[Eubacterium] eligens ATCC 27750: one gene and its partner. The protein of the gene in region 2 binds, or shares a complex with, the protein of the main gene of each other region. Links are inferred from orthologs where the notes say so. Each region holds a gene or a part of one and is shown on either strand. Other genes may lie near its edges.

Evidence for each region. The genes of interacting proteins can lie anywhere in the genome.
Region 1: the proteins of groL (region 2) and metK are in contact, whole or in part, in a cryo-EM structure (PDB 8P4O), measured with the Escherichia coli proteins. The link is inferred for [Eubacterium] eligens ATCC 27750 from one-to-one orthologs.

The regions. Positions count from the first base shown.
Region 1 is NC_012778.1:198,820-202,793, forward strand. What follows is about bases 1-2,862. They hold metK (methionine adenosyltransferase), read right to left. Parts: upstream 2,092-2,862; coding sequence 910-2,091; downstream 1-909. Other genes in these bases: EUBELI_RS00840 (MATE family efflux transporter), read left to right, coding at 1-603; EUBELI_RS00850 (HD-GYP domain-containing protein), read left to right, coding at 2,498-2,862. In the rest of the region: more of EUBELI_RS00850, read left to right, coding at 2,863-3,598; sporulation transcriptional regulator SpoIIID, read right to left, coding at 3,608-3,865; EUBELI_RS00860 (YoaK family protein), read right to left, coding at 3,960-3,974. UniProt on the Escherichia coli protein: Catalyzes the formation of S-adenosylmethionine (AdoMet) from methionine and ATP.
Region 2 is NC_012778.1:522,619-527,813, reverse strand. The notes cover bases 1-2,972. They hold groL (chaperonin GroEL), read right to left. Parts: upstream 2,314-2,972; coding sequence 688-2,313; downstream 1-687. Other genes in these bases: EUBELI_RS02500 (DNA-3-methyladenine glycosylase family protein), read right to left, coding at 2,854-2,972; EUBELI_RS02505 (co-chaperone GroES), read right to left, coding at 2,385-2,672; EUBELI_RS13535 (DUF6106 family protein), read right to left, coding at 101-607. In the rest of the region: more of EUBELI_RS02500, read right to left, coding at 2,973-3,717; EUBELI_RS02495 (transglutaminase domain-containing protein), read left to right, coding at 3,809-4,891; EUBELI_RS02490 (DUF6062 family protein), read right to left, coding at 4,949-5,195.

The DNA.
Region 1 (3,974 bases), 330 kb from region 2 along the record:
CCTGTTACATTTGAAAATGTAGTTATGTTCGGGGCGATGATTACAATTACAAGAATTGTTGCACCATTAGGAGTTGTGGCTGTGGCTGCCAACTCATTTGCAATAACTGCAGAAAGCCTGTGCTATATGCCTGCTTATGGAATTGAGGAGGCTGCAACAGCACTTGTTGGACAGAGTATCGGTGCAGGCAGAGGAAAGCTTGCGTTGTCTTTTGGAAGAATTTCAGTTGCCTTCGGAATGGGAATAATGGCATTCACCGGACTTCTGATGTTTATATTTGCACCATTTATGATTGGAATTCTTACACCTGATCCGGCAGTAAGAGAGCTTGGTGTAACTATACTTAGAATTGAAGCATTTGCAGAGCCACTGTATGGCGCATCAATTGTAGTAACTGGTGTGCTTCGTGGGGCAGGAGATACTCTTGTTTCAAGCCTTATGAATTTCTTCAGCCTGTGGGCTATTCGTGTCGTCCTTTCATTCCTGCTTGTCGGCAGATATGGACTTGTTGGTGTGTGGATTGCGATGGCTGCAGAGCTTTGCTTCAGGGGCGCAATATTCCTTGTGCGCATGGAGCGGAAGAAGTGGCTGAAGAAGGTGTGAAAATAGAGTTGTTATTACTTGCATAAATAAAATATGCATGATATAATTCAATTGAAAAAGGTGCTGCCGTGAAGCAAGACGGCTGCTCTGAAATAATGGTTTACAAAAAGTAATCGTCATTCCAGTGCCAATGGGACGATTACTTTTTTGCTTTATGTATGTCTTTTCCGAGAAGATATTTATATATAATTAAATAAAATATATTTTTAAAATATTAAGACAAATTAAAATAACAGACACATATAGATGTATGTGGGGTGCCCATCAATGAAAACTATATGTGTCTGTTATTCTATTTAAATATCATTAACCAAGATACTTAGCAAGTACATCAACCTTGTCAAGCTTCTCCCAAGGGAGATTAAGATCTGTGCGTCCAAAGTGACCATAAGCAGCTGTCTGCTTATAGATAGGTCTTCTTAAGTCGAGCATCTTAATGATTCCGTTAGGTCTTAAATCGAAGTTCTCACGGATGATTTCAACGATTTTTTCTTCATCAAGCTTTCCTGTACCAAATGTATCAACCATGATAGATGTTGGTCTTGCGACACCGATTGCATATGAAAGCTGGATTTCACATCTGTCAGCAAGTCCGGCAGCAACAATATTCTTTGCAACATATCTTGCAGCGTATGCAGCAGAACGGTCAACCTTAGTGCAGTCTTTACCAGAGAAAGCACCACCACCATGTCTTGCGGCACCACCGTAAGTATCAACGATAATCTTACGACCAGTAAGACCTGAATCTCCGTTAGGACCGCCAATTACAAAACGGCCTGTAGGATTGATGTATATCTTAGTATCAGCGTCAATCATAGCTGGGTCAACGATAGCGTCAATAACATATTTCTTAATATCCTCATGAATCTGTTCCTGAGATACTTCTGGAGCATGCTGTGATGAAACAACGATAGCATCAAGTCTTATTGGCTTTTTGTTTTCATCGTATTCAACTGTTACCTGAGTCTTTCCGTCTGGTCTTAAGTAAGAAAGAGTTCCATCCTTGCGAACCTTTGTAAGCTGCTTAGAAAGCTTCTGTGCAAGTGCAGAAGAGTAAGGCATGAATTCAGGAGTTTCGTTAGTTGCGTAACCAAACATCATACCCTGGTCGCCGGCGCCACCCTCTGAATCATCAATTTCGCCGTCTTTGGCTTCAAGAGCCTTATCAACACCCATAGCAATATCAGCTGACTGCTTGTCTAATGCAACCATAACAGCACAGGTATTACCATCAAATCCCTTATCAGAGCTGTCATAACCAATATCTGTAACTGTTTTTCTTACAATAGAAGGAATGTCTATGTTAGCCTTAGTTGTAACCTCGCCCATTACCATAATAAAACCTGTGTTAGTAAGAGTTTCGCAGGCTACTCTTGAGTATGGATCCTGCTCATAGAGAGCATCTAATACTGCATCTGAAATCTGGTCGCAGATCTTATCTGGATGTCCTTCTGTTACTGATTCTGAAGTAAATAATCTTTTTTCCATGTTATCTCCTTTTTGTTTTATCGTGAATATGTCTATCCCATACCTTATCGTGTCTATTCTCATCGCTACTCGCGCTCGTAGCTCAGACGCCAGAATTACATTGCTATCGCTACTCGCACAAAAAAAGGTCCCCGACAAGGGACCCGATAGACTGTATCGAAATCCTCTTATTGTTCGACTAATATCGCTCAGGTTGGCACCTTCCTCAAAAGGGGTTGCCGGGTTTCATAGATCCTATGTATCTCCACCGCTCTTAATAAGGGATATAAAATATTCAATTAATATTACCGCATAAGATACTACACAATATTTAAACATTCGTCAAGAGTAATTTGACATTTTCTATATGGAAATTTATAATTAATTCATATTTAGCGTACAGATGTAAAGCACAAGGGGAAGAGTGATGAGTGAAAAAATAATTTTTATATTTGATGCGAAAGAGGGAGACCAATTATCTGAAGATGTGAATACACCAGATGGAAAGATTCTTGTAAAAAAAGGTACAATACTTGATTATGATATAATTGCAAATATTTCTAATCATCATATTCTGGAAGTCAGGATATATGATAATGATGAATTAGAGGATAATCAATCAGGGATAGACTCCAAGAGAAATACAGAGAATGAAAAATATTTTGACAAAATCAGAAAGAGCAGACAGTTCAAGAAGTTTAAAAAGACTTACGATGAGAATATAATTGATATCAAGGATGGACTTAATGAGGTAGTAACCAATAATAGTCCTATTGATACTGATAAGCTGATTGAAGGAACACAGCAGATTCTTTCTGAGAATAATAACAGTTTACAGCTTTTTGATATGCTTCACAGCATGAGACAGTTTGATGACCTTACATATGTTCATTGCGTGAATGTAGCATTGATATCGTCTATTATTGGGCAGTGGCTTAAGTATAGTAAGGAAGATATAAGGATTCTTATTATATGTGGATTGTTGCATGATATCGGAAAGTTAATGATTCCTAATGAGATTCTTACAAAGCCGGGCAGACTTACAGAGGATGAATATAAAATCATGAAGCAGCATGTTAATCTTGGCTATGAGAAGTTAAAGAACCAGAATATTGATATGCGTATTAAGGAGGCATGCCTGCTCCATCATGAAAAATGTGATGGAACAGGATATCCATTTGGCTTGAAGAGCGAGAGTATTCCGGTTTCTGCAAAGATTATTGCGATAGCAGATGTATATGATGCCATGACTGCTGCCAGAGTGTATAGAGGTGCATTGTGTCCGTTTGAGGTTATAGAAACAATGCATTGTGATGCATTCACCAAGTTTGATCCTAAATATATTCTGCCATTTCTTAAAAATGTTGCATCATCATATATTCACAATGATGTAAGACTATCAGATGGAAGAACAGGAAAGGTTATACTTATTAATGATAATGCGTTAAGCCAGCCTGTTGTACAATGTGGTGACACGTTTGTTGACTTATCAAAGGAACATGGACTTAAAGTGTCATCAATATTGTAATATTTTAAATTATCTGGCACATGCGTGGAGGTATTTTTCTTTAGTAGCCATACCTCCGCGGATGTGTCTTTCTTGTTTATTGACATCAAGAACCTTTCTGGCTTCTTTGGCTAGTTCAGGATTGATTTCCATAAGTCGTGCAGTTACATCTTTATGTGCAGTGCTTTTGCTTACATTAAATACTTTGGCTGTCTGTCTTACAGTGGCTTTATGCTCAATTATGTAATATGCCAGCTGGGTGGCACGTTCTTCTATATAGTCTCGCATGTCGGGACTCCGGAAGTTTCATTTATACAATCTATGCCACGGATTGGGGTTTTATGTTAGAATGTGTTATGACTATGATAAGGAATCATTTACATTATATTTTTAATTT
Region 2 (5,195 bases):
AATTAATCCGGATGTTTCTACAAGTATCTGACAGCTTAGTCAGTTTATAAATATGTTACAAGAGAATATAACAAAACTGCCGCTAAAAGTCAAACATTTTTTATAAATGTGCAACTCCGTTACCAACAGCACTTACAATTGCTTCTTTCATTGAATCATCCGGAAGCATAAACAGTCTTATCATCTCGTTACTGTCATTGTCATATGTGTATATTACAATATCTTCAGGGTCATCTACTCCTGACGAACAATTATATGTTCTTAACTGCTGTCTGGCTTTGCCTAAAGCTTCCTGACTATTTACCTTAGCCACAAGAACTGCTCTTGTAAGGTCAAAACTGCCGACATTCTTTCTTACTGATTTAGCCATAATTTTATCTATAGTCAGGCTTCCATCAACATATGAATATTCATATTCAGCATTATAATACTCGAATACAAACACCGTGAAAAATATAAATATAACCAGTACAATAACACCTAACCAGCCTGTCTGCACAATTGTTGTCGCTGCTAGCAGACATGCAATCACAAGTATTATTCTGTAAAAAATTGAAATCTTAGGAGCGGTAACTTTAACAATCTGCTCTACTGTTCCTTCTATCATAATTCAATAACCTTTCTTTAAAGCAATATGCCCGGCGGGAATTTACCCACCGGGCTCTATGTTTTAGTTATATTGTGGAATTACATCATTCCGCCCATGCCTGCACCGCCTGCTGGCATTGCTGGAGCGTCTTCCTTAATATTAGCAACAACTGACTCTGTTGTAAGAAGTGTTGAAGCAACGCTTGTAGCATTCTGTAATGCACTTCTTGTAACCTTAGCCGGGTCAAGGATACCAGCGTCAATCATGTTGACATACTCTTCCTTGTATGCATCAAATCCTGTACCAACTTCTGACTCTCTTACCTTATTGATGATAACAGCGCCTTCAAGACCAGCATTGTATGCAATGTGGAATAATGGAGCTTCAAGTGCTTTTAAGATAATCTGGGCACCAATCTTCTCATCCCCACTGAGTGTCTTAACAAGCTCTGCAACCTTCTTAGAAGCATGGATATAAGCAGAACCACCACCTGATACTACACCTTCTTCAACAGCAGCTCTTGTTGCATTAAGAGCATCTTCCATACGAAGCTTAGCTTCCTTCATCTCTGTCTCTGTTGCAGCACCAACTCTGATAACAGCTACACCACCTGCAAGCTTTGCAAGTCTTTCCTGTAACTTCTCTTTATCAAATTCAGAAGTTGTCTCCTCAAGCTGTGCCTTAATCTGTGCAACTCTTGCATCAATATCTTCCTTAGCACCTTCGCCATCAACGATAACTGTGTTCTCTTTCTGAACCTTAACAGACTTAGCTCTACCAAGCATATCCATTGTTGTATCCTTAAGCTCAAGTCCAAGTTCCTCAGAAATAACCTGACCACCTGTAAGAATTGCGATATCCTTAAGCATTTCCTTACGTCTGTCACCATATCCAGGAGCCTTGACAGCTACAACATTGAATGTTCCTCTTAACTTATTAACGATAAGTGTTGTAAGAGCCTCGCCCTCAACATCTTCTGCAATAATAAGAAGCTTGGCACCACTCTGAACAATCTGCTCAAGAACTGGTAAAATTTCCTGAATATTAGAAATCTTCTTATCTGTAATAAGGATATATGGATTATCAAGAACTGCTTCCATCTTATCCATATCTGTAGCCATATATGCTGAAATGTATCCTCTATCGAACTGCATACCTTCTACAAGGTCAAGCTCTGTCTTCATTGTCTTAGATTCCTCGATTGTGATAACGCCATCGTTAGAAACCTTCTCCATAGCATCAGCTACCATCTGTCCAACTTCCTCATCACCTGCTGAAATAGCTGCAACCTTGGCAATCTGATCCTTGCCTGTTACCTTCTCGCTCATACCTGCAATAGCTTCAACAGCACAATCAGTAGCCTTCTTCATTCCCTTTCTTAATACGATTGGGTTAGCACCTGCTGCAAGGTTCTTCATACCTTCATTAATCATAGCCTGTGCAAGAACAGTAGCTGTTGTTGTACCATCACCTGCAACATCATTAGTCTTGGCTGCTACTTCCTTAACAAGCTGTGCACCCATATTCTCGAATGCATCTTCAAGTTCAATATCCTTAGCAATAGTAACACCATCGTTAGTGATAAGTGGTGCACCATATGACTTATCAAGAACAACATTACGACCCTTAGGTCCGATAGTTACTCTTACTGTATTAGCTAACTTATTAACACCTTCCTCTAAAGCCTTTCTAGCTTCAATTCCGTACTTGATTTCCTTTGCCATAATAATAGCCTCCTAAATAAATATACTTCTTATATGTTCATACCGCCCTCATCTGCAACTGACATTGTCAATTATTCAATGATAGCAAGAATATCAGACTGCTTTACAATGATGAGATTCTCATCTTCATCAAGTTTAACCTCTGTTCCAGAATACTTAGAATAGATAACCTTATCACCAGGCTTAACCTGCATAACAACTTCCTTACCATCAACAACTCCGCCAGGACCTACAGCAATAACTTCTGCCTGCTGTGGCTTTTCCTTAGCCTGTCCAGGAAGTACGATTCCTGATTTAGTAGTCTCCTCTGCAACTAATGCTTTAATAACAACTCTGTCTCCTAATGGTACTAATTTCATTATATATTCCTCCATTCCGCTGTCTCCACATAAGAGTGAACCCTTCATGGCAGCATTCATATTTCTGTTAGCACTCATTCTTTTCGAGTGCTAACCACTGCACATAATGTAACACTTCATGCTTTTATTTGTCAACAGCTAATTCAAATATATTATATTTTTTAGATTTTATTAATAATTATTATTTAACACCCATTTTTATTGATTTTCCATAATAAAACAGATACTGCTGTGCAAATCCCCCCAGTTCCCCAAACTGTTCCTTTGCAAAAGCAGCAATCTTATCCTTTGGAGTGTCCACACCGTCAAAATACATTGTCTCCATAATTCTTTTAATCCACACATCAACAGGAAATGCTTCTTTCTTTCCAAGTCCGAAAAGGCTTACGCAGTTGGCAACCTTCTCTCCAACACCTTTTATTGTCATAAGTTCCTTAATGCACGAATCATAATCCATGCTCTTAAGTTCATTTATATCAAACTGGCCTGCCATATTCCTTCTTATTGCATCCATAATATATGGCGCACGGAATCCTGTCTTTAACTCTTTAAAGTCCTCTTCACTTGCATTGGCAAGCTGTTCAAGTGTTGGAAATGTATACATATCCGCTCCACCATATGTTCCCTTATATGTACCAAACTTTGCAGATATATCAGCTACTATCTTCTTAATATGAGGTATCTGCTTATTCTGCGATATAATGAATGATATAAGTGTTTCAAAAAAATCCTGATTAAGAATCCTCACTCCCCACATGCTTTCAATTGCATCCTTTAACTTATCATCTTTTTCCAGCAGCTTTTTCTTAATTGCTGAATAATCCCTGTCCATATCGAAATAATCTTTCCATACATTTACATATTCATCTTTGTCTGTATCATAAAATGTAACGGTATCAGCCTCCTGTGAAACATGTAATACATACCCCTTTGCCGTCAGTACATAATCCTCTTCATCGAGCTTTACAAAATGAAAACACTGTCCACATTCCAATGTCTGTGCCAGATCGAAATCACATACATTTTTTAATTTATAATCTGCCATAATTATCCTCCATATTTCTTATCATTTTGCTTTACATTTATAACAACCCCGTTATACAATTATATATAATTTAATCAATAGGAGACAACACATGAAATTCAGAAAATATTGGGCGTCTCTTTTAGCCGGAGCAATATTAACAGCATCTCTTTACGGATGCAGTATACCTTTTACCAATAACAATACCTCTGATACTTCTTCAGAAATTTCATATATACCATTTGATAATAAAGCAGCTACAACCGAAGATATAATTCAGTTTATAATACAATCCATGGAAAATAACAATAATGAATGTGATATTTTTGTTGCCGATGACAAGCTTATTGATGCCAATGAGTGGCTGACAAGAATTAGCGGCATAGAACAGATAAAGTGTGAATACCGCAGAATTAAAGATGGTTACAATATGGTGATAACTTATGACTGCTGGGATAATTATGCAATAATGAAAGCATATAATTCAGACAATACATCCCAGCTTAACGAACGCCAGCTTGAACTTTATAACAAATATATTGAAATCCTTTCAGAAGTTACTTCACCACATAAAAGCGATTATGAAAATGAACTTGCAATACATGATTATCTTGTATCACATATAACATATATTGATAATGGCGGTTCAACCTTTAATGCTTATGACGCTCTTATTAACGGTGAGGCTGTATGTAGCGGATACACAGAAAGTTTCAAGACTTTTATGGATATGCTCGGTATTGAGAATTACACATTATCAGGTACAGCGGGCAGCCAGCAGCATATCTGGAATGTAGTTAAACTTGGGAACGACTGGTATCAGGTTGATGTCACATGGGATGACCCTGTTGGTTCAACATCAGAGTATATCGACCACGGATATTTTAATATAACAGATGCCGATATGGCAATTGACCACACATGGAATTCCGCTGTAAATGCAGCCAACCCTGCTAACGGATACATATACACATATCCTGTTCAGTCAAAGCTTCAGGTCATTAATACACAGAACGAATTCGATAATTACATATTGCGTTGCATAAGAAACCGGACCAGACATATAGAATTTACAACAACAGCTGACCTTGATATCAAATCAGCAGTATCTAATGCTGGAATCCAGTTATCCTATGCCTACAAAACCACTAACAGAACCAATTACACATTATATACAGTTACTTTCACATTCTAAAAACAGGTCACTTGTTATATATGCCTTTATCAGGCTTTATAAACAAGTGACCATTTGTTATCTGTTATTCTTTTTCCCCGGTTCATCTGCTATATATGAACCATCCTTTATCATAGCTCTTACCAGTGAATCTTTCGCATTCTTCCATGGCTCATCAATATATTTGTGGTCAAATTTATTAATAAACCATTCCACATCATCTCTTACCCGCTTCATATTCTCAATATAGAGACTGTTAGTTATCTTAATAAATTCATCTAACATATCCCCCTTTAAAGAATTAGCTGCCTGCTCAAGCAATATG